4 regions of the Bacillus sp. C28GYM-DRY-1 genome follow, and region 2 is predicted to be linked to each of the others. Evidence: riboswitches for the same ligand, from Rfam matches in the RefSeq annotation. Region 2 holds a riboswitch; each other region holds the start of a gene.

Region 1 (5,548 bases), on a different contig from region 2:
CCTTCTTCAATTGCAATTTCAAAATCATTTGACATGCCCATCGACAGTTCAGTACACGGAGCGTTCGGCTGTTTCAGCTCCTGAACCTGATCACGGAGTTCTCTCAGCGCTCTGAAACAGCCTCTGATCTCATCTTGATCATCAGTCAGCGGAGCCATAGTCATCAGTCCGGCCACAACGATGTGTTCGAAACCGGAAAGCTCCTGTATGAATGGTATGACTTCTTCTTTTTTCATACCATGTTTAGACGGCTCAAGAGAGGTATTGACCTGCACAAAGCATTGGACAGTACCTTCAGCCCTTTTTTCAATTTCTTTCGCTAATGAAAGCCGGTCTAGAGAATGGATATAGGAAACCGAATTGACGACAGCTTTTGCTTTCCTTGATTGCAGACTGCCGATAAAATGCCATTCCGGATCCCCTTTTATCATTTCCTGTTTGCGGAGCAGCTCCGCATCCCGATTTTCTCCGAGGCAGGTGATGCCAGCATCCACTGCCTCCTGTGCTCTTTCAGGCGATACATATTTTGTGACTGCAATAACCGTAACTTCATCGGAGCTGCGGCCCGATCTGTTACATGCTTCGTTTATTCGTTCGTTTATATGTCGTAAATGATCAACAACACGCAAGATCTTTTATGCCTCCTTCATTCCTATAAAGGACATCATCCGTCCAGTTTTCCCCTGATCGCGGCGGTGAGAATAGAAAAGAGACGGCTCGCTTTCCGTGCATAAACCACTGACAGAAATCTGTTCATTTACCAAACCGCTGTCAATCAATATAAGGCGGTTCAGCTCTTTCAGGTCAAGCTGATATTGTGCCTGTGCCGCCTGATTTACAGCACGTTCTGCGGAAACCGGCAATGCCCGGACAGCATCCATGACACGGTCGTCTACTGTATAGCATGCTCCGCTGATAGCCGGTCCAATAACAGCATAAATATCTGAGAGGTTTGAACCTTCCTGCTCGGTCCATTGCTTCACCATTTCTCTGCCAATCTGTTTGACAGTTCCTTTCCACCCGGCATGGGCGACCCCGATAAGCGATTTAACCGGATCATAAAAGAATAGAGGCACACAATCAGCAAAGCATAATGCTAAAAACACATTCTTTTCATTTGTATAAAGCCCGTCCGTTGCTTTTAGAGCCGTGTGATACTCACGGGCGCCTTTTCCCCTATCCCTCTGCGTCACTTTCTGAACGCGATTATCATGCGTCTGATCAGCAAATACCCAAGACTGCAAATCAATATTAAACATATCGGCAATATATTCACGATTTTTAACTACATCTGCATCTTTGTCATGAACGTGCAATCCTGTATTTAACGATTCAAAAGGCTTTTGGCTGACACCGCCGTTTTTCGTAGTAAATCCGGCAATGACTTCTCTGTTGTTTTGATTCGTTTGTGTCCAGTCTTGTATCATGAGTGTCGAGGGTGTGGTAAGACTGAATGGGTGATATGTATTCATGATGATCCAACCTTTCGACAAACATTTAAAAAAGCGGAATTTCCCACTTATTTTACCACATCTTTCTGCATTCGTTGAGCGCCGATTTGCATAATTTCTAAATGAAATGTGCCGGAAGAATCCAGACTTCCGGCATTTGCCAATCCGCTGCAGACGAGCAAGTTATGCATGCGGTTCATTTAATCGGACTAAGATTACATCTTCCCCGATTTTTACTATATTTCGCCATGGAATGACCAATTCCTCTTCTTTTCCAAAAAACCCAAGCACTTTTCCATTTCCACCTAGTATGATCGCCTGAATTTTGCCAGTGGTTACATTGATATCTATATCACCAATGCTCCCCAGCTTTTTTCCGTTTGAGACATTGACGACATCCTTCACTTGAAATTCTGAAATGCTGATCATTCCATCACGTCCTTTTTCCGTCCTTTTTTCAAGTATATGAACGGGCAGGCTGAACCTTGTCAGCAAGAAGAAATTTTCATGGTCACTGTTCTTTTTTTCGGCTGCACCAGCTGATGATAAAATTGAGCATAATTTTCGTATAATCGACCAGTTGCTCAATCGATACCTCCTCGTTCACGGAGTGTGCATTATGCAGATCTCCAGGTCCGTAAATCACGCTTGGAATGCCTGCATTATACAGCCATCCTCCGTCTGTAACGGATTGAGAAACGTCAATAACCGGACGCTCCCGTTTCACTTTCTCATGAGACGCTGTAAGCGCTGATACGCCTGGATGGCCAGGGTCAACTTCCAGTGCCGGAAAAATTTCTCCCCTGTCTTCAATCATAGATGAGCCTCCCCACTTGAAGACAGGGCGGTTTTCCCTAAGCCAAATATCACTGTCACTCAGTCGGTTAATATAATCTTCTATTTCCGCTGCCACTTGTTCATGAGTTTCATTAGGGTAAAAATGGACTGTGATCCACAGCCTGCACTCATCCGCTATAAAAGCCGCATGTCTGCCGCCTTCTATGACAGCCGGATTAATCGTATTTGTGCCTGGTTTAAAACCGGGATAACTTTTCATGATAGACCAGTGGCGCTCCAGTTCCCCGAGTCCCGCAATGATTTTTGCCATTTTTTCAATTGCGCTTGCTCCGAATGTTCCTCCGCCTGCGTGAATCATATTCCGCCTCGTCCCATCATGAAACGTTTGACTGCTTTTGATTTCAATCCAGCCTGTAATAACACCGCCTTGACCTTGAATATGCATATCGCTCGTATCCGCGACAACTGCAAAATCAGCATGATAGCCCCTCTTGCAGCATTCAAGCGTCCCGGCTTCTCCGACTTCCTCCCCGATTACCGATTGCAGAATCAAATCACCAGGAAGTTCAATGTCGGCTTCACGAATCAATTTTACCGCAAACAGCACACATGCCATTCCGCCTTTCATATCAGAAGCGCCTCGTCCAATTAAGAGGCCGTTTTTTTCAATTGGATGAAACGGATCATGCTCCCACTCCTCATCCTCTTTCACCTCTGCCACATCTACATGGCCATTGATGATCAAGCTATAATGACCTGCTGAATCTGTTCCCTTTAGTAACCCTACAACATTGGGATCTCCTGGGTACACGTCCCATTTATCAATTGAGAATCCCATTTCATTTAAAAACCCAGCAATCCAAGACTGAATGCCGTCGGTATTTCTTGCAGGCGGAGCAGGAGTTTTATAGGAAATCAGCGTTTTTGCTAGCTGAATAAGCTCCTCCTTTTGATCTTCCACCTTTGTTAACAGAGACTCTATTTGTTGATTCAATGCGATCCGCTCCTATTCTTTAAAATCAAAGAAGCCGTTTCAAATGTTATGAAACGGCTTAATAAAAACAAACAGAGTCCTATGTACTCCGTTTTTTCACCGCTTCCCTCCGCTGGCATGATCCAGATCAGGTCAAAAGGGTTAAGACAAATGTCTCTCTCAGCTTCGCAAAGCACCCCTAGGATGATCGATATGTGTTTGTCAGGCATTCGTTATTGGCTCAGCTCTTGTTAAAAACGGCCGATCCTGATTCCATAATACATGGATTGGCGTATCAAAAAAAGCGGAAAGGATTTGATCAGTAAGCATTTCCTTTATTTCTCCCGATTTAAAGACCTCTCCCTGTTTTAACAAAAGGGCTTTGTCAAAGACCGGCAAAATTTCTTCCGCATGATGAGTCACGTAAAGGATCGATGGCGCATTTTCTTTATTGGCAATGTATGTAATCGTGTCTAACAGCTTTTCCCGGGCAATAAAATCCAGCCCTGTGACCGGTTCGTCCAGTATCAGCAGCTCCGGATCGGCCATAAGCGCTCTTGCAATCAAGGCTCTTTGTTTTTCTCCTTGAGAAAGGGTTTCATAGCGGCGGTCGGCATATTCAATTGCTCCCAAGTCATCTAACAAACCAATGGCTTTTTCCCTGATTTCTGCACTGGGTGTTTCATATAATCCAATTGAAGCGTAAGCTCCGCTCAAAGCAATTTCAAATGCTGAATCTGCCGGATAAAATTTTTGCTGAAGAGTCGCTGAGACGAGGCCAATTTTCCGTCTAAGTTTCTCTCCAAGCTCCGTTTTACCAAATTGATGGCCAAGCACCTGCATCTCGCCCGATGTTGGAAAATAATATGAGCAAAGCATATTTAACAAGGCTGTCTTCCCGGCTCCATTCAGTCCGTAAAGCACCCAATTTTCTTTTTCTTCCACCTTCCAATGAATATCTCTCAGTATCCATTTTCCATTCCGCTTTAATGAGACATTGTCAAGTTGCAAAATCATTGTGGTCCTCCTCTTCACTACCCTTTATAATTATTTAAATTTTCATAAAACTTTGTACGAACTAGGATACCTTATTTTTCCCAAAACGTAAACCGCCTGCAACCAATAGAAAAGCCTTTAAAACACAATCGTTTTAAAGGCTTTCTATTTCATTATTGATGAATATTTTTATTCATTTGTTTGATAGCCGCTTTTTCAAGTCTGGACACCTGCGCTTGAGAAATACCGATTTCCTCGGCTACTTCCATTTGAGTTTTCCCTTGGAAGAATCGCTTTCTCAAAATCATTTTTTCCCTATCATTCAGCCTTCTCATGCCCTCTTTTAAAGCCAGCTCTTCAATCCATTGTGAATCTTTATTGCGCTCATCACTGATTTGATCCATCACAAAGATCGGGTCTCCGCCGTCGTTATAGATCGGCTCAAATAGTGAAACCGGATCCTGGATGGCATCCAGCGCAAATACGATTTCCTCATGCGGTACTTCAAGAACTTTTGCAATGTCTTCTGCAGTCGGCTCCTTGCTTGTCTCACTGATTAACCGCTCTCTTACTTGAAGTGCCTTATAAGCGATATCCCGGAGTGATCTTGAGACACGGATCGGGTTATTATCGCGTAAATACCTGCGGATCTCTCCGATAATCATAGGTACAGCGTATGTTGAAAACTTAACATTGTGGCTTAGGTCAAAATTATCAATGGATTTCATTAGTCCGATGCAGCCGACCTGAAATAAGTCATCAACATACTCTCCTCTGTTATTAAATCTTTGAATGACACTTAAGACAAGACGTAAGTTCCCGTTTACAAGCTTTTCTCTTGCTGAATCATCGCCTTCATCCTGCAGCTGCCTAAACAGCTTTCTCATTTCTTCATTCTTGAGTACTGGTAATTTGGAGGTATCCACCCCGCAGATTTCGACTTTATTTCTCGACACTTTTTTCCCTCCCTACAGGAGCTGCTGTACAACGTTAAGTATCTCCTCGGGTGGGAAAAATATGCACTGCACTCAGACCGAAAAATAGTCATTATTGGGAAATCCTTGTAGAATCAAGGGATTACCCGCAAAAAATTTTTACACCATTTTGTTGAATTCTTTTCGCAATCTTTTAATGATTCGTTTCTCAAGACGAGAAATATAGGACTGGGAAATCCCCATCATATCCGCTACATCCTTTTGGGTCTTTTCCTCCTCGCCGACAAGACCAAAACGGAGTTCCATGATTTGTTTTTCCCTCTCATTGAGCTGTTCAAGCGCTTTTTTCAAAAGCTTTTTATCTACGTTAGCCTCTATGTCTTTTGTGATGATGT
Region 2 (5,548 bases):
CGCTTTCCTTTCTGAAGTCGGCAAACGAACACCGTTGTTCATCCGTTTTTCAACAGTTGCTGGTGAACTTGGCTCGGCTGACACCGTCCGCGACCCGCGCGGATTTGCTGTTAAATTCTATACTGAAGAAGGAAACTACGACATCGTCGGTAACAATACACCAGTCTTTTTCATCCGCGATGCGATCAAGTTCCCTGATTTTATCCATACACAAAAAAGAGATCCAAAAACTCACTTGAAAAACCCTACGGCTGTATGGGATTTCTGGTCACTTTCACCAGAATCACTGCACCAAGTGACAATTCTAATGTCAGACCGCGGAATTCCTGCGACACTTCGCCACATGCACGGCTTCGGAAGCCATACATTCAAATGGACAAATGCCGAAGGCGAAGGCGTATGGATCAAATATCACTTTAAAACAGAACAAGGCGTAAAAAACCTTGATGTCAATACAGCTGCAAAAATTGCCGGTGAAAACCCTGATTACCATACTGAAGATCTTTTCAACGCGATCGAAAACGGTGATTTCCCTGCATGGAAACTATATGTGCAAATCATGCCTTTAGAAGATGCAAATACGTATCGCTTCGATCCGTTTGATGTCACAAAAGTTTGGTCTCAAAAAGACTATCCGTTAATCGAAGTTGGACGAATGGTTCTAGATAGAAATCCGGAAAACTACTTTGCAGAAGTAGAACAAGCGACATTCTCACCTGGAACACTCGTGCCTGGTATTGATGTTTCTCCGGATAAAATGCTTCAAGGCCGGCTGTTTGCTTATCATGATGCACACCGCTACCGTGTCGGTGCAAACCATCAAGCGCTGCCAATCAACCGCGCACGCAACGAAGTGAACAATTATCAGCGTGACGGACAAATGCGTTTTGACAATAACGGCGGCGGATCTGTTTATTACGAGCCTAACAGCTTCGGCGGTCCGAAAGAGTCACCTGAGGATAAACAAGCAGCATATCCAGTACAAGGAATCGCTGACAGCGTGAGCTACGATCACAACGATCACTACACACAAGCCGGTGACCTCTATCGTTTAATGAGCGAAGATGAGCGCGCCCGCCTTGTTGAAAATATCGTTAACGCCATGAAGCCGGTAGAAAAAGAAGAAATCAAACTTCGCCAAATCGAGCATTTCTACAAAGCGGATCCTGAATACGGAAAACGCGTGGCAGAAGGCCTTGGATTGCCGATTAAAAAAGATGCTTAATAGAAATGAAAAAACCCGCTGCAAATAGCGGGTTTTTTTATAGTTAATAGTTAGTTACGTACTGCCGTATGCTTCTTATCAACCTTTATATAAAATTCCTCCATAGGCTCCGCGCAGTTCATAATCTCTCTTTTGTTTTTTCACTCAGAAGTTCAAGCAGCAAAATTTGATTCCCATATGTATTTCGCGTCCTGAGTCGTTTTCTCCCCTCCTTTTACATACAAAAAAGGCCCTTATCTAAAACATAAGAGCCTTTGGCTTCACGATCAGCAAATACTGTAAATATATTAGCTATATTTAAACTTAAAACGTATTCCAATTTGCCTGTCAATTTTATTTATACAGCTTGCTGCCTTGATTCACAAATTCTTCAGCTTTTTCTTTCATTCCTTCTTGAATGGCATCCCATTCACTAAGCTCTTTATCCTTCGCATAATCACGAATATCCTGAGAAATTCTCATACTGCAAAACTTCGGCCCGCACATTGAACAAAAGTGAGCGGTTTTTGCTCCTTCAGCCGGCAGGGTTTCATCATGATATTCAAGTGCTCTTTCCGGATCAAGAGATAGATTAAACTGGTCTCGCCAGCGGAATTCAAAGCGGGCTTTCGATAACGCATCATCCCGTATTTGCGCTCCGGGATGCCCTTTTGCAAGGTCTGCCGCGTGCGCAGCAATTTTATATGTAATGACTCCTTCACGAACATCATCACGATTTGGCAACCCCAAATGCTCCTTCGGCGTTACATAACAAAGCATTGCTGTCCCATACCAGCCGATCATCGCCGCTCCAATTGCTGAAGTAATATGGTCATAGCCCGGTGCAATATCTGTCGTCAGAGGCCCCAATGTGTAAAAAGGCGCTTCTTTGCAAATGTCCATTTGTTTATCGACGTTCTCTTTGATTTTGTGCATCGGCACATGCCCCGGTCCCTCAATCATTACCTGAACATCATGCTTCCAGGCAATTTGCGTCAGCTCTCCAAGCGTCTCTAATTCAGCAAACTGCGCTTCGTCATTGGCATCAGCGATTGATCCGGGACGCAGACCATCCCCAAGAGAAAAAGCAATATCATACGTTTTCATGATTTCGCAGATTTCTTCAAAATGAGTATACAAAAAGCTTTCCTGATGATGAGCCAGACACCACTGCGCCATAATCGCTCCCCCGCGTGACACGATTCCAGTTGTCCGTTTTGCGGTTAGCGGGACATACCGCAGCAAAACACCAGCATGAATCGTAAAATAATCCACTCCCTGCTCTGCCTGCTCAATCAGCGTATCACGGTAAATCTCCCACGTTAAATCCTCCGCTACGCCGTTTACTTTTTCAAGCGCCTGATAAATCGGAACAGTTCCCACAGGCACAGGGCAATTGCGAATAATCCATTCTCGCGTCGTATGAATGTCTTTTCCGGTAGAAAGATCCATCATCGTATCCGCTCCCCAGCGGATGGCCCACGTCATTTTTTCCACTTCTTCTTCAATGGATGACGTAACCGCTGAATTTCCGATATTCGCATTAATCTTCACATGAAAATTCCGGCCGATAATCATCGGTTCACTCTCAGGGTGATTAATATTTGAAGGAATGATCGCCCGGCCGCTTGCTACCTCATTTTTGACAAATTCGGGAGACACATGCTCGCGGATTGCGATAAACTCCATCTCAGGTGTAATGATTCCTTTTTTGGCATAGTGCATTTGAGTGACATTTTGGCCCGCTTTCGCCCGCAGCGGTTTCCGCTTTAGTCCTGGGTAGCTTACATTTGGTTTTGCTTTTTTATAACCGTTATCTTCTGGTTTGACAGCCCGTCCTTCATATTCTTCAACATCGCCGCGCCCTGTGATCCATTTTTGGCGGAGCGGCTTTAGTCCTTCTTGAATATTAATGGTCACATTAGGGTCCGTATACGGTCCGCTTGTATCATAGACACGTACAGGCGCGTTCTCCTCTTCACCGAACGAACCTGTCGTCGGACTTAAGGCGATTTCCCTCATCGGCACTTGGATGTCCGAGGAAGAACCCTCCACGTATACTTTTTTACTCCCCGAAAAACTCGACATAATGGAAATGTTGGCTTGCTGCACTGAATTGTTTTGCATTACTTATCCTTCCCCTCTCTTCGTTTGAAAGGACAAAATCAAGCCCATAACCAGCACAAAAAACCGGATTCAAATGAATGAACCCGGTTACAGTCAGAAAGAAACATACTATTGCCCACACGACAATAATAAAAACAATTCCTCTACTTCCCCACGCTGGTACGAACCAGATCAGGTCCAAAGGGTTAAGAAGTTTACCTTCTCTCTCAGCCCGAAAAGCGGGCACCCCCAGTAACTATTGATTTCTGACTCATCTTAACATGAAATCAATCAAAAAAAAAGAGGAATTTAGATAATATTCAGCCAATTCACCCTAAATATTTGACAGGCAGCGGGATTTCAGCTATTTCATGTTCAGCCACCATCACCCGATATGCCTTTGCACCCGGTCTTGAACTAACTGTCTGAAACAGCTGATCATTTATGAAATGGAGAGCCGCTCCATCATCCGCAGCATAGCCATCACTCAGGAATTCATTAGATATCAGCTGGTGGTATATCGGCCTTCGGTCCTTTTCACCGTCATAATGAGGGCAAAAACTTCCTTGCAACAAACCTAAACTTTTCATACTAGTTAGCGGTCCGGCTGAATCTGTCACCCCTTCTTCAAACCAGCAGATCGCACCGGCACTTAATCCCGCTAGAATCACACCGTTCATCCATGCCTCCCTGAGAATAAGATCCAGCCCCCACTCCTTCCACAGCACAAGCATATTCCTCGTATTTCCCCCGCCAACATACATTACATCCTGTTCCATAACAAAAGAAAGTAAATCTGTTGTCGGTGGCTTAAATAAGGATAAATGAGACGGCACACAATCCAGTGTTTGAAATGCATCATAAAACCGCTGAACATAGTTTTGGGAATCACCACTCGCCGTCGGCAAAAAACAAACGCGAGGCGACTTCCGGTCTGATTGATTGATGATATATTGATCGAGGGACAAATTTTCCGGCTCCATCGAAAAACCCCCGCCGCCCATTGCAATAATCTGCTTCATACTCCCACTCCCCGTCAAAAATTTGTTATTCATTATAGCATTTTGTATAGAAGCAAGAAAATAAAGGCCCTTGAACAATGTCTTTGATCCAATTAACGCCATAGACGTACCTTCAACTGCTCTTAATTTCTTAACAACAAAATACATTAACAAGTATACCGCCGCGATAACGGCAACCTCGAACTCTCACCTCCGAAGACATTGCATGATCAATTAGATGCAGCTGTTTATCTGTATGGAGAACTGTCAGAACTCCTGTTGGAAAAGGCTTGATCCTAGATAAACCATTTCAAATCGACTCGCTTATATCCTGTAGAGAACTGTAAAAAGGTCATAAAAAAAGACGGTCTCTCGTTTATGAAAGACCGTCTCTTCTCCTTTATTGCTCCACTCTTCTTAAAGCCTCGTTTACTGTTTCTTTTATAAACGCGTCTTCACCGCTTAATCGGTCTAAACTGAGATCTCCGTTTCTTAGCCTTTCGGAAATATTGTTTATATCCTCTTCTACCGTGATTTGCAGCTCACCAGCCAAAAACATTCTGTGCAATTCATCAGCAACCATACTCTCTTTGTCCATTTCATCCGCTCCTTTGCTTTCAGTATTATTCTTAGTCTGTCCCTAGGCCTGACAAATCATAGGAAAAAAGTATGAATCAAACGAATCTTTTTTCCTCCTTTTTACGTATATCTGTTGAGATAAAGAAAAAGGGGAAGATCTAACATGTCATTTTTTAAAAAGCTTGCGGCAAGTGCCGGTATTGGTGCTGCAAAAGTAGATACAATTTTAGAGAAAGACGCATATTATCCAGGAGAAGAAATACGGGGAACTGTCCATGTCAAAGGCGGAAAAATTGCTCAGGACATCCGCTATATTGATTTACAGCTTAATACACGGTACGTCATTGTAAAAGACGATGAAGAGCATCGGAAATACACTACAATTCATTCTTTCCGGGTCACTGGTTCATTTACGATTCAGCCTGGAGAAGAGCATCAATTCCCGTTCTCATTCACTCTGCCTCTTGATACGCCGATCACTGTTGGGAAAGTAGAGGTCGCCGTGGTAACAGACCTTGATATCGAAGGCGGTATTGATAAGTCCGACCATGACCGCATTTTCGTTGAAGCGCATCCTTGGGTTGAAAGTGTGCTAGAAGCCATCGAAAACCTAGGCTTCCGTCTTAACGAAGCAGATTGCGAACAAGCACCTTACTTC
Region 3 (5,548 bases), on a different contig from region 2:
GCTCCTGTCTGGAATACCTGTCCGTCATACAGGAAGACCTTCTCCCGGACTGCTTGCCGTTCCGTATTGCTTAAGCGGAATGCGCCCCGCCTCATAAGAAAGGCGCCCTGCTTCGACCGCGAGCTTCATGGCATGTGCCATTTTTACAGGATCATTCGCGCCTGATACAGCAGTATTGAGAAGTACGCCGTCCGCTCCAAGCTCCATTGCATATGCCGCATCTTTTGGCGATCCTATGCCAGCATCCACAATGACCGGCACTTTCGCCTGTTCAATAATAAATGACAGATTTAAAGGATTTAAAATCCCTTGCCCCGATCCAATCGGAGATGCACCCGGCATGATGGCATGAACGCCAAGCTCTTCCAGCTTTCTTGCCAGCACAACATCATCCGATGTGTACGGGAGCACAATAAATCCTTCTTCAAGAAGCTGTTCAGACGCCTTTAATGTCTCAACAGGATCAGGCAACAGGGAACGGCTGCATCCGATGACTTCAACTTTAATCATGTCACAAAGGCCAGATGCTTTCGCCAGCCTTGCAATCCGGACCGCTTCTTCAGCGGTGCTGGCGCCCGCTGTATTCGGCAGAAGTGTATATTTGGATAAATCAAGCTGTTCCAGAAAATTAGGCTGAGACGCTTCAAAGATGTTCATTCTCCGCACAGCAAATGTTAAAATATCAGACTCAGAAACAGCCACTGCTTCCTTTTGAATGTCAAACGATGGGTATTTCCCCGTGCCAAGCAGCAATCTTGATTGAAATGATTTCCCGCCTATTGTTAACATGCTCATCCGCCTCCTACAAAATGGACAATTTCGATGACATCGCGATCACAAAGCTCTACCTCGTGATAATGTTCTTTATTGATAATTTCTTTATTTTTTTCAACAATAACGATTTTATTTTCAAGCTGATAAGACGCCAGCAGGTCTTGAATTGTACCTGTGTCTTTCTCCCACTTCACTTCTTTACCGTTCAGCTGTAGCATCATATCTGAACCGCCTCCTTGCGATCAATTCGGAATGCGTGCAGCCAGTCTTGATTGACCTCTTTATTCATGATGAGATCACCAATCAAAGCGCCCGTTGCAGGAGCAAGCAGAATCCCATTTCTGAAATGGCCTGCCGCGAATAAAATACGGCTGTCCTCAGGGTGTCTGCCGATGTACGGTTTCCCATCCTTTGTTCCCGGCCGCAGTCCCGCCCAAAAACGATCCACCTTCATATTCTGAATGGCAGGCAGCATCGTTTTTGCTTTTTTCATAACTGATTCCAGTCCGCCAAGATCCGGTGCTTCACTCCAGTCACCCGGCTTCATCGTCGCGCCGACAACCAGTCTGCCGCTTTTTCTCGGTACGATATAGCAATGGTCATGGTAAAGTGTTTTTGTCAGCGGTATCTCATCATTCCAAACAGACAGGCACTCCCCTTTTACAGGGAAAAATGAATTGTTCAGCCCGAGCTGTTTAAAAAACCTTCCGCTCCACACCCCGCTGGCGACAACGACATGATCTGCCCATACATTGCCATTCGGCGTCTCAATGGACAGCGCTTCACCGTCACGTTCGATTTGCAGGACAGGAGTATGCTCAAAAATCTCCGCCCCAAGCGCTTTTGCTGCTTTCGCATATGCCTTACAAACAAAATAAGGCTCAACATGCACATCATCCTGAATAAAGGCTGCCCCGAAAATGTCAGCAGACGCATACGGCTCATTTTCTAAAACCTCTTCTTTTGTAAGCCAGCTGACAGAATCCAAGTCGTCCATTTTCCTCAGCCGCAGCATATCTTCTTCAGAAAACGCAAGCTTAAACATACCGCCGTTATGCTGTCTGATATCAATACCGGATAATGCGTAAAGCTCTTCTCCAAGACCTTTGTACATACGCTGGCTGTGCATGGCAAAGTCAAAAAACGCGTCTCGCTCCTCGCACTCGGCATGGGCGCCCAGCATTCCGGCAGCGGCACTTGTTGTTCTGCCGCCCATTATGCCACTTTCAAACAGTGCGATGTTTTTGTTTACCTTTGCTACATGATAAGCAATCGCGGAACCGATAATTCCGCCTCCAATGACAACTGCTTCATAATGCCTTTTCATAGCGCATCTCCTTTAGCTTGCGGGAATATCGTCTGGCAGCTTCCAAAGGGTCCGCGGAAGAAAAAATTCCCGACATGACTGCAATACCTTCTGCTCCTGCACGCTTTACGTCTCTTAATCTGTCCGGCGTCATTCCGCCGATCGCAATAACCGGGATGGAAATCCGCTGTTTGATATCTGACAGCAATGACACACCTCTGCCTTCAAGGCCCTTTTTACAATCCGTTTCAAACACATGGCCGAACAACACGTAGTCAGCGTCTTCCTTTTCTGCTTGAACCGCTTCCTCAAGTGAATGCACCGACCGGCCGATATGAAGGTGAGGAAATCTGGCTCTGACCTGCTTCGGCGAAAAGCTGCTGCTCGGCAGCTGCACACGATGAATCGTAGAAAAAAGCGCAATATCCACCCGCCCATTCATGACCAGCTTTCGTTTATCAACACCGCCTTCAGAAATAAGCCCGAGCAGTTTCAAAATGTCGGCTGCCGATTTTGACCGTTCCCGAATGTGTATAAAATCAACTTCATTACGAATAGCTATGATTGCTCTGGCTAACTCTTCAACCGGCTTGCAGTCATCAGTTATGGCGTGAAGCTCCAAATTCCTCCACCTCTTTTATGCCGCGGTCGGACCAGCCTTCTTTTCGGTAGGCCATTCCCCAAAATTGATATTCATAGAAGCTGGAAATAACAAAATTCTCTTTCATCTTGGCGCGCACTTCATCTGTGCTGTTTTCCGCCAGCTCATCAAACCGATTGATTTGCTCTTCGACCTGCTGTCTGAACCAGTCACCGCCGTATGTGCCGATCCACTTCTGATAAATCGGATGCCCCGGATCACAATGCAGCAATTTCTCCCCAACTTCGTAATAAAGCCAGTAGCATGGCAGCAGGGCCGCTAAGATCTCAGCAAAATTCCCGCTCAAAACCGAACGGTACATATGGGATGTATAAGAGTATGCCGTAGGAGACGGCTTAAACGCCTTACGCTCTTCCTCACTGATTTCCAACAGCTCCGCAAACTCGCGATGAAGCGCCATTTCCGCCTCATATGTACCTTGAGCGTGGCTTGCCATCCGTCCCGTTGTATAAAGGTCCTTCGCATAAGCGGCGCCAAACGATTGCACCTTCGCAAAATGCGTTAAATAATAAGAATCCTGAAGCACGTAGTATTTAAAACGATCAATTGGAAGCGTTCCGTCACCGATTCCCTGAACGAACGGATGGACAAAGCTCCCCTCCCACCATTCTGCGGCTGCACTGCGGCATTCTTCTGAAAACTTCACACGTCATTCCCCCTGTCTGATAAATAAAAAAACCACTTTCCCGCAAGGAAAAGTGGTTTGGAATTGGCATAGTTAAATAACACAAATACCGCTCCACTTCCCTACGCAGGTCTGAACCTGTTCAAGTTATGAGGGTCTAAAAGTCACACTTTTATCTCAGCCCTTAAAAAGGACACCCCTAGTGGTAATACGAATACATATTGAATTGTTCTGCACCTCTATATTAACACGAATCCCTATTTGGTCAAGGTTTATCCTTCTAATGTTTTCTTAAGCTCCGTTACGTACCCGCGAGATCCGGTAACAATTAAGCGGTCTCCCAGTTTCAGCCTTGTGTCCCCATGAGGAACGATGCTATCAACACCTCTGAAAATCCTGACAAAGATGACGTCGCCTGTTAAAGGGAATTCCCGCAAAATCACACCGTCGTAAGTGCTATTATCCATATTAATTTGATACAGCGAAGACTCCTGGTTCGTGAGGAGCCTCATGACTCCAGGCGCTTCTATCAGTGCGCGAAGCAGTGTTTTTGTTGAAAGCAGAATAGAAAAGATACTGATTCCCTGCTCCTTCAGAGCTGCTTCATTTTCCGGTGATCCTACACTGGCAATGACTCTCTCTGTGCCTTTTTCTTTTGCAAGTAATGCAATGTCCGCATTCATGTCTTCATTCCCTGTCGCCACAACGAGGATATCCGTATCAAAAATGCCGAGTGATTCAAGCGTCTCGTGTTCATAGTCAGAAATCGTTTCGATAGTAAATACTGACTCTGAAAGCTTTTCCTCCGCATTCTCTTGGTAGACGTGTACAACACGCACATCATACTCTTCCTCCGGCAGTTCAAGAGTAACAGGTAATGTCATTTGGTTTGCACCGATAAACGTAATCGTCTTTTTCTCCTCCGGCTGCTCCTCCCGTTTGTACAACTTTTTAAAGAAGACCGGCGAAAAAATACTTGCAATGACGGCTACTAACGTCAGTGCTCCTGACATATTTGCGCTGATCACGTGAAGCTGCTCGCCGATTGTCGCAGCGGCAATCACGAGCGAAAGCGTTGATGTCAGCAGGAAACCAGATGCCAAAACGGTTCGGTTATCATACCACTTCCTCAAGTACAAAACAGGAAGGATTTTGCTTACTAACAGCGCCAGAAGCAGAAGTGGAATCATGATTAATATTTTCGGGTCTTGGAAAAGGGTCCATATATCCAGCTTCACACCGACCATCACAAAGAAAATCGGAATTAAGAACCCGTAGCCGAATGAATCCAGCTGCTGAACAAGTTCTTTGTTTGGCGAAAGAAGGGAAACGAGAACCCCTGCTAAGAAAGCGCCGAGAATATTTTCTGCCCCAAGTGATTCAGACAGGGCAACAAGTACGATAATTAACGTAAAAATCGCGCGCGTTCCGATCTGGATCGTCCCTTTTGACATGGATTGAACAAAAGAGCGATGTTTGAAGACACGGCCGAAAAAGTAAAGCACCACTCCGGCTGCAAACAGGATCATCAGGAGCCACATGTTTCCGCTGTCCTCTCCGTATAAAGAAGAAAAAACAGCAAGAAGAATCATCGTAGCCAAATCAGCAATAACAGCAACGAGCAAAATAATCTGCCCGATATTTGAATTCATGATCCGTTCTTCTTTTAATGTTGGTACGACAACGCCTAATGAAATCGTTGAAATAATAAGCGTCATTAAAAATGCATTTTCGATAAATCCTGCCAAGACGAACCCATAGGACAGCAGTAATGATAAAATAAAAATACCGCCAAATATAATGGATGCCGCAGCAAACGTATTAGGCGCTTCTTTGCCGTTCGGCATAAGCTGCTTTTTCTTTCCTTTCTCAAACGATGAAAAATCAATTTCAAGCCCGCTTAAAAACATTAAAAAGATAAATCCGAGCATAGAAAGCGTCTGGAGCCATGTGTCACCCTCCACAACTAAATTAAGGCCGCTTTTTCCTATGATCAATCCCATAATGATTTCAGCAACAACAACCGGGATGCTGAGTTTAAACCGATGCAAAAGGATGGGTGTCAAAAATGCAACGATAAGTACAACAACTAAAGATGCGACAGATGTATGCGCCATAATTAGAACCTCCTTTTTAGATCAGGGTTATACCAGTTCTTAATCAAAGAACAAAACCTCAAATT
Region 4 (5,548 bases), on a different contig from region 2:
CCTCCTCTGATTTTATGGGCCTGCTGAATCAGCTGGACCTCATCCTTTAACAGCGGAAGAAAACGAAAACCTGCAATCACGCCATATGCGAGCTTTGGTGAGAGCTTGCACTGCTGGACAAGGCTCAGCATAAATAAAATGGGGTCAGTCGTAAAAACAAACATCATCGATAAGGCGGAAAAGCACAAAATCCGAAACCCGAGAGAGATGCCCACAGACACATTATCGCTGTTAATAGAGATAGGGCCGGCTTGAAATAAAAAATTTTCCGGGGTTGTCGGAACCTTGCCAAAAACAGCGGCTGTCCATACGCAACCGAATGCCAAAATCAAAAACGGAATCGTAAACAAAAACCATTTTTTCAATGAAATTTTGGCCGCCAATAGGATACCCGCAACAATGATGATATAAAAACAAGCAGGGGTGTAAGGATTGTAAATAAACGACAGCATGACGACACAGCAAAAAATGGCTGCCGCTTTCACTGTCGGATTAATGAGATGTAGCGGCTGCTTCATCACGCACCTCCTCTTGATATGCCATCCATTCATATAGAAGGGGAAGGGTGAGCTTTGCTTTTTGGACAAGCCCTGTTTCCTGAGAAAATAACTGCGCTGGAGATCCGTCAAAAACCAGGTCCGTATCGTGAAGCACAAGCACGCTGTCGGCATACGAAGAGACAAGCTCCATATCATGTGTAATCATGAGGACAGCGGTGCCTTCTTGCTTAATCCGCTGAATCATGTCCATGCATTCAGCCGCCGTGCGGGCGTCCTGGCCAAAGGTTGGTTCGTCTAATAATAAAACCTTTACGTCATGCATGAGCATGGTAGCGACGCTCAGGCGCCGTTTTTGCCCTTGGCTGATTGCAAACGGATGATGATCAGCCAAATGCGCAAGACCGAAACGATGCAGCAGATGCTGCGCTTTTTTCACAGTTTCAGCATTTACTTTTTGGCCGAACAACAGCTCGTCATATACTGTGCCAGCGACGAACTGATGCTCCGGGTTTTGAAAAACAAATCCCATTCGTTTCCGCAGTTCAGTTTCTTTATATGAGTGCAGCGGTTTATCATATAGAAGAATCTTTCCGCTTTGCGCCTTCATCAGACGCGCAAGGACGGATAAGAGTGTTGATTTTCCGGTGCCGTTCGGGCCGACAAGCGCGGTCAAAGAGCCTTCGCGCAATGAAAAGCTGATGTCTTTAAAAATTGTCTGCTGTCCTCTCGTGAACGAAAGGCTGCTGACATCAAGCACACGTTTTCCAGAAGGAGCTTCTTTCTTTTCAGCATGCCGGGCAGGAAAGGGTTCCTTGAAAAGCGTTTCCTTTGATAATGTAAACGGCATACGGCGTTTTTCCTGCAGGTCACACACTTTTGGAATCGCGATCCCCATTTGCTTTAAGGTCTTCGCTTCGTGCTGAAATAGATCTTTCGTCCGGCCATCGAGCACTTTCTTGCCTGCTTTGTCCAGCACGATTGTTCTCTCAATCCAAGGCGTCCATTCATCAAGCTGGTGCTCAATGACGAGGAGACTGAAGCCTTTTTCTTGCTGAAGATCTTTCATCATGTGAACGAATTCCCGAGCTGAATAGGGATCTAACAAAGAAGTTGGCTCATCTAACATAATAAGCTCAGGCTCCATCGCCAAAATACAGGCAAGAGCCACTTTCTGCTTTTGTCCTCCTGACAGTGCTGATATTGTTTTTTCTTTTAAATGGCTGATACGCAATTTTTCTAATACGGCATCAATTTTCTCCGTCATCTCTTCTCTCGGAACCTGCAAATTTTCCAGCCCAAAAGCAATTTCGTCCTCAACCGTCAGCATGCAAAACTGCTGATCCGGGTCCTGAAAGACCACCCCGGCATGCTGAGCAATCGTTTCGGAGGTTTCAGCGCCAGTGACCGGCTTTTGAAATAAAAATACATGACCGGACTGTATGCCGTCGCAAGCCTCCGGGTAAAGACCGTTTAAACAAAGGGCGAGGGAGCTTTTTCCGCACCCGCTCGGCCCTAGCAGTAAAGCGCATTCCCCTTTTTGCAGCGTAAACGAAATGTTTTGAAACACCGGTTTCTCGTCTTCTTCATAAGAGAAGCTGAGCTGGTCAACCGTCAGGAGCTCATTAAAGGCTTGCATGTTCTGATGCCCGCTTCCGTTTCTTTTTCAGTTCCTTTCCGAGTGCCATTCCGTTTAACACACCCGTATAAGCAAGAGAGTCACTGATTGCTTTTCCGAGCAGCCCGGCAAGCAACGCGCCGGAAATCAGACGGATCACAAGCATAATAAGAAGATAACCTGGTGAATAGGCACCATAGCCAGAAACAAAGAGATCATAGAAAAAGCTGGCTACTGAAGATCCCATTCCTGCCAGCAGAAGGACAGGAAGAGAGTATACCTTCCAGCGCGTCGCGAGAAATACAGCCTCAGCCCCGAGGCCTTGAACAATGCCGATGACGATGACCATCGGGCCAGACGGATTTCCCAGCAGGCACTCAACGAGAGCGGCAATGATTTCAGAAACAAGCGCCGCACCTGGTTTTCGAATAATGTACGCGGCGATGACAGAAACGATAAACCAAATGCCGTAAATCGGTTCATAGGCGATTGGCCCAAACATACCTGCAAGTACGTTTCCGAAATGCGTGAATAATAAATAAACAACGGCAAAAACGATACTGATAACGGACATAATGACAATTTCTTTTACTTTCCAGCTTTTCATTTTATCCCTGCTTTCTGTTTTTTTCTTGATGGACTGTTAGCCGAGAGATTCACAGTCATGGTTACGTGTTTTGTTTGCTGTTCAGCCATGCGGAAAACGGCCTCCAGTGTTCTGAACACGTCATGCGCATCCCCGTCAAGCTCACTCGCATAATGGATGCCTTGTACGAAGGTGCCTTCTGCTTTAGCAATATCGAGAGCTTCCATGATAAGGCCCATATAATCCGGCTCATTCATCGGATAAAGCGCAAATTGGCAAGGGGCTTCTGCGTTTAGGCTTCGGACGGCATCTTCATTGACACGCTTATTGCTTGCGGAAAGATATGTATCTCCCTGTGTATCGCCCGGGCATCCGATGGAAAACGTGCCATTCATGACGATGTGTTTTTCGCTGTTCGCCGCATAAAGGTAAATGGCTTTGGCAGCATCGAATACATGATCAATCGATCCGCGCAAGGCCGTGCTGATATGATCTGTTTTCGTCCAAACCTTAGATGTGTCAGTTTTTTTCAGCGCTGACTTGATCACACTGATAAAATCATCCGTCATCGGGTATAAAGAGAACCGAAAACCGGCGATTCTGCTTGTACCACAAATATGATCCATTTCTCCGACCTCCTGTTTTTTAGTAAAATAAAAAACTGCATATTCTAAGGGAATATGCAGTCATAGATCGATTAAGCGCACAAAAAAATACACCATTCGGTCAACCTGCACTTCCCCACGCTGGTATTATCCAGATCGGGTCATAAGGGATCAAAGCGCGTGTTTGCACGCTTTATCTCAGCCAAAAACAGCACCCCTAGTGCTTTCCATATACAATTTTTTATTTTGACATCATAATAGATGATAACAATCATTTTGTAAACAATGAAATCATTTTTTTCATATAGGGACAGGAGAGGATGGTCGGATTTGGAAAAAAAGGGAACCTATTAATTGTGGAAGGTGAGGAAAAAAACGCCAGACCGACAGCGCTTACATCTACGAAATTGAGATCCAAACGAAACAAGGCATTGAGACGGAATTTGACATTTCCGCAAAGGATGGACGGATCGTTAAGCAGGATATAGAAGACTAATCATTCAGCGTGTCCGCAAACCGTCGCATTCGTTGTCAGTCCTGCGCGTTGGTGCTCACGAATCATAATTCGCTCCAATGCTCGTCCTTCCTAGACTTCAAGGGTTTTCAATCATGCTGAAAAGATGACAAAATCCTAAAACAAAAAAGCGTTTTAGGACTTTGTCTACAATCTGGAACCCCCGTTAGCAGCGGGGGTTTTTCATGATAAGAAAGCCTTCTTTTGGACAATCTAAGTAGAAAAGGAGGCGAAAAACGCATGGAAAAGAAAGAGGAGCAATACATCAATCAGGCTGAATACGTCCCTCATCCGACGAAGGAAGGAGAGTACGCTTTATTTCTTCATGAAACATATCATTTGCTCTCTGAAGATGATGAGACGCAAACAACAGAATAAGGGCTTAGGCCCTTGTTTTGTTCCGTAAATGTGATGAAAACAAAACACATTAATTACTTTTTTTTGTTGACACAGCTTGTTTTTTTCTGTAATCTCAGTGTGTCAATTCAATTAAGAACTTCGTTAGGTGAGGCTCCTGTATGGAGATACGCTGCTGCCCAAAAATGTCCAAAGACGCCAATGGGTCAACAGAAATCATCGACATAAGGTGATTTTTAACGCAGCTGGATGATTAAATCCTATGCCATACAGTGCTAAAGCTCTACGACTGAAGGCGCTCGCACGCTTTTTTGCCGTGCTTCTTTCTCCTTCAATCCCGAAGGCTTTTTTTATGCCTTGAAAACGAAACTGATTAAAGGAGGTGCGGAGTATGGATTCTCCCCATTCGAGTCAATCTGAAGAGGTACCCATATACTATGACAGCAAGACAATTGATTACACGATGAGGAGACGATCTGCCGCACCTTCAGGCGAGGCCGGCACGTCTCCGTAGAGGAGGTACGAGTCCCGATGATTCAAAACATGACCTATGACGAACTCATTTTACGCATTATTATTTTATTGCGAGACGGGAAAATTAAGGATTTCAGAAGCGTTATTGATGAGCTTCAGCCCTATGATATGGCATTTATTTTTAAGGAAATGCCAGAAAAACACCGCGCCCGCTATTTATCATATTTAACTGTAGATGATATCACTGATATGATTGGGGAGCTGGAACGCGAATACCAGCTTGCCGTCTTAAATAAAGTTGGAAAAACAAAAGCAACACTTGCGATGAACAAAATGGACAACGATGATCTCGCTCAATTGCTAGAAGAAATGAATGAGGAACTGAAGGAACAGCTTTTGTCCAGCATGGAAGCGTCAGAGTCAAAAGCTGTACAGCTCTTGATGAATTATCCGGCTGACACAGCGGGGCGCATGATGACAAACCGGTATGTATGGATTCCTCAGCATTATTCGGTAAAAGACGCGGTCGTCAAATTGAAAAGCTTTGCTGAAATAGCTGAATCGATCAACTACTTATACGTCATCAATGAAAGCAAACAGCTGGTTGGCGTACTTTCCTACCGAGATTTAATACTGGGCGAGCCTGAAGAAAAGGTGCAGGATCTAATGTTTACCCGCGTCATATCAGCAGACGCTCTTCAGGATCAGGAGGAGGTTGCCCGCCTGATTGAACGTTACGATTTCTTGGCCATCCCGGTTGTGGAAGAAAACAACGTGCTTGTCGGTATTGTAACGGTCGATGATATTATCGACGTCGTCATTCGGGAAGCTGATGAGGACTACGAAAAATTTGCCGCTTCAGGTAAAGACATCACCTTTGACACAAAGGCATACGTG

The links. A riboswitch is a leader RNA that binds a small molecule or an ion and turns the genes downstream of it on or off. The one in region 2 is predicted to bind thiamine pyrophosphate.
Region 1: another riboswitch for thiamine pyrophosphate. It lies ahead of Q3W56_RS00335 (acetylornithine deacetylase); the one in region 2 lies ahead of thiC (phosphomethylpyrimidine synthase ThiC).
Region 3: another riboswitch for thiamine pyrophosphate. It lies ahead of tenA (thiaminase II); the one in region 2 lies ahead of thiC (phosphomethylpyrimidine synthase ThiC).
Region 4: another riboswitch for thiamine pyrophosphate. It lies ahead of Q3W56_RS05505 (YkoF family thiamine-binding protein); the one in region 2 lies ahead of thiC (phosphomethylpyrimidine synthase ThiC).

What each region holds. Positions count from the first base shown of each region.
Region 1 is NZ_JAUMKF010000001.1:65,421-70,968, reverse strand. It holds gene Q3W56_RS00350 (YggS family pyridoxal phosphate-dependent enzyme) at 1-629, opposite strand, end outside; gene pgeF (peptidoglycan editing factor PgeF) at 636-1,472, opposite strand; gene Q3W56_RS00340 (YlmC/YmxH family sporulation protein) at 1,635-1,880, opposite strand; gene Q3W56_RS00335 (acetylornithine deacetylase) at 1,963-3,243, opposite strand; TPP riboswitch at 3,331-3,433, opposite strand; gene Q3W56_RS00330 (ABC transporter ATP-binding protein) at 3,445-4,239, opposite strand; gene sigG (RNA polymerase sporulation sigma factor SigG) at 4,392-5,174, opposite strand; gene sigE (RNA polymerase sporulation sigma factor SigE) at 5,313-5,548, opposite strand, start outside.
Region 2 is NZ_JAUMKF010000032.1:2,506-8,053, reverse strand. It holds gene katA (catalase KatA) at 1-1,225, shown strand, start outside; partial or broken gene Q3W56_RS19590 (FbpB family small basic protein) at 1,276-1,439, opposite strand; gene thiC (phosphomethylpyrimidine synthase ThiC) at 1,559-3,331, opposite strand; TPP riboswitch at 3,463-3,571, opposite strand; gene Q3W56_RS19580 (Type 1 glutamine amidotransferase-like domain-containing protein) at 3,640-4,332, opposite strand; gene Q3W56_RS19575 (hypothetical protein) at 4,712-4,909, opposite strand; gene Q3W56_RS19570 (sporulation protein) at 5,054-5,548, shown strand, end outside.
Region 3 is NZ_JAUMKF010000003.1:133,075-138,622, reverse strand. It holds gene thiF (thiazole biosynthesis adenylyltransferase ThiF) at 1-28, opposite strand, end outside; gene thiG (thiazole synthase) at 25-795, opposite strand; gene thiS (sulfur carrier protein ThiS) at 792-992, opposite strand; gene thiO (glycine oxidase ThiO) at 992-2,101, opposite strand; gene tenI (thiazole tautomerase TenI) at 2,085-2,702, opposite strand; gene tenA (thiaminase II) at 2,680-3,387, opposite strand; TPP riboswitch at 3,469-3,577, opposite strand; gene Q3W56_RS04425 (monovalent cation:proton antiporter family protein) at 3,639-5,483, opposite strand.
Region 4 is NZ_JAUMKF010000003.1:312,174-317,721, forward strand. It holds gene thiX (HMP/thiamine ABC transporter permease ThiX) at 1-518, opposite strand, end outside; gene Q3W56_RS05495 (ABC transporter ATP-binding protein) at 493-2,136, opposite strand; gene Q3W56_RS05500 (ECF transporter S component) at 2,123-2,722, opposite strand; gene Q3W56_RS05505 (YkoF family thiamine-binding protein) at 2,719-3,327, opposite strand; TPP riboswitch at 3,423-3,535, opposite strand; partial or broken gene Q3W56_RS05510 (PepSY domain-containing protein) at 3,692-3,802, shown strand; gene Q3W56_RS05515 (transcriptional regulator SplA domain-containing protein) at 4,061-4,198, shown strand; M-box (ykoK) riboswitch at 4,311-4,478, shown strand; gene Q3W56_RS05520 (hypothetical protein) at 4,569-4,691, shown strand; gene mgtE (magnesium transporter) at 4,709-5,548, shown strand, end outside.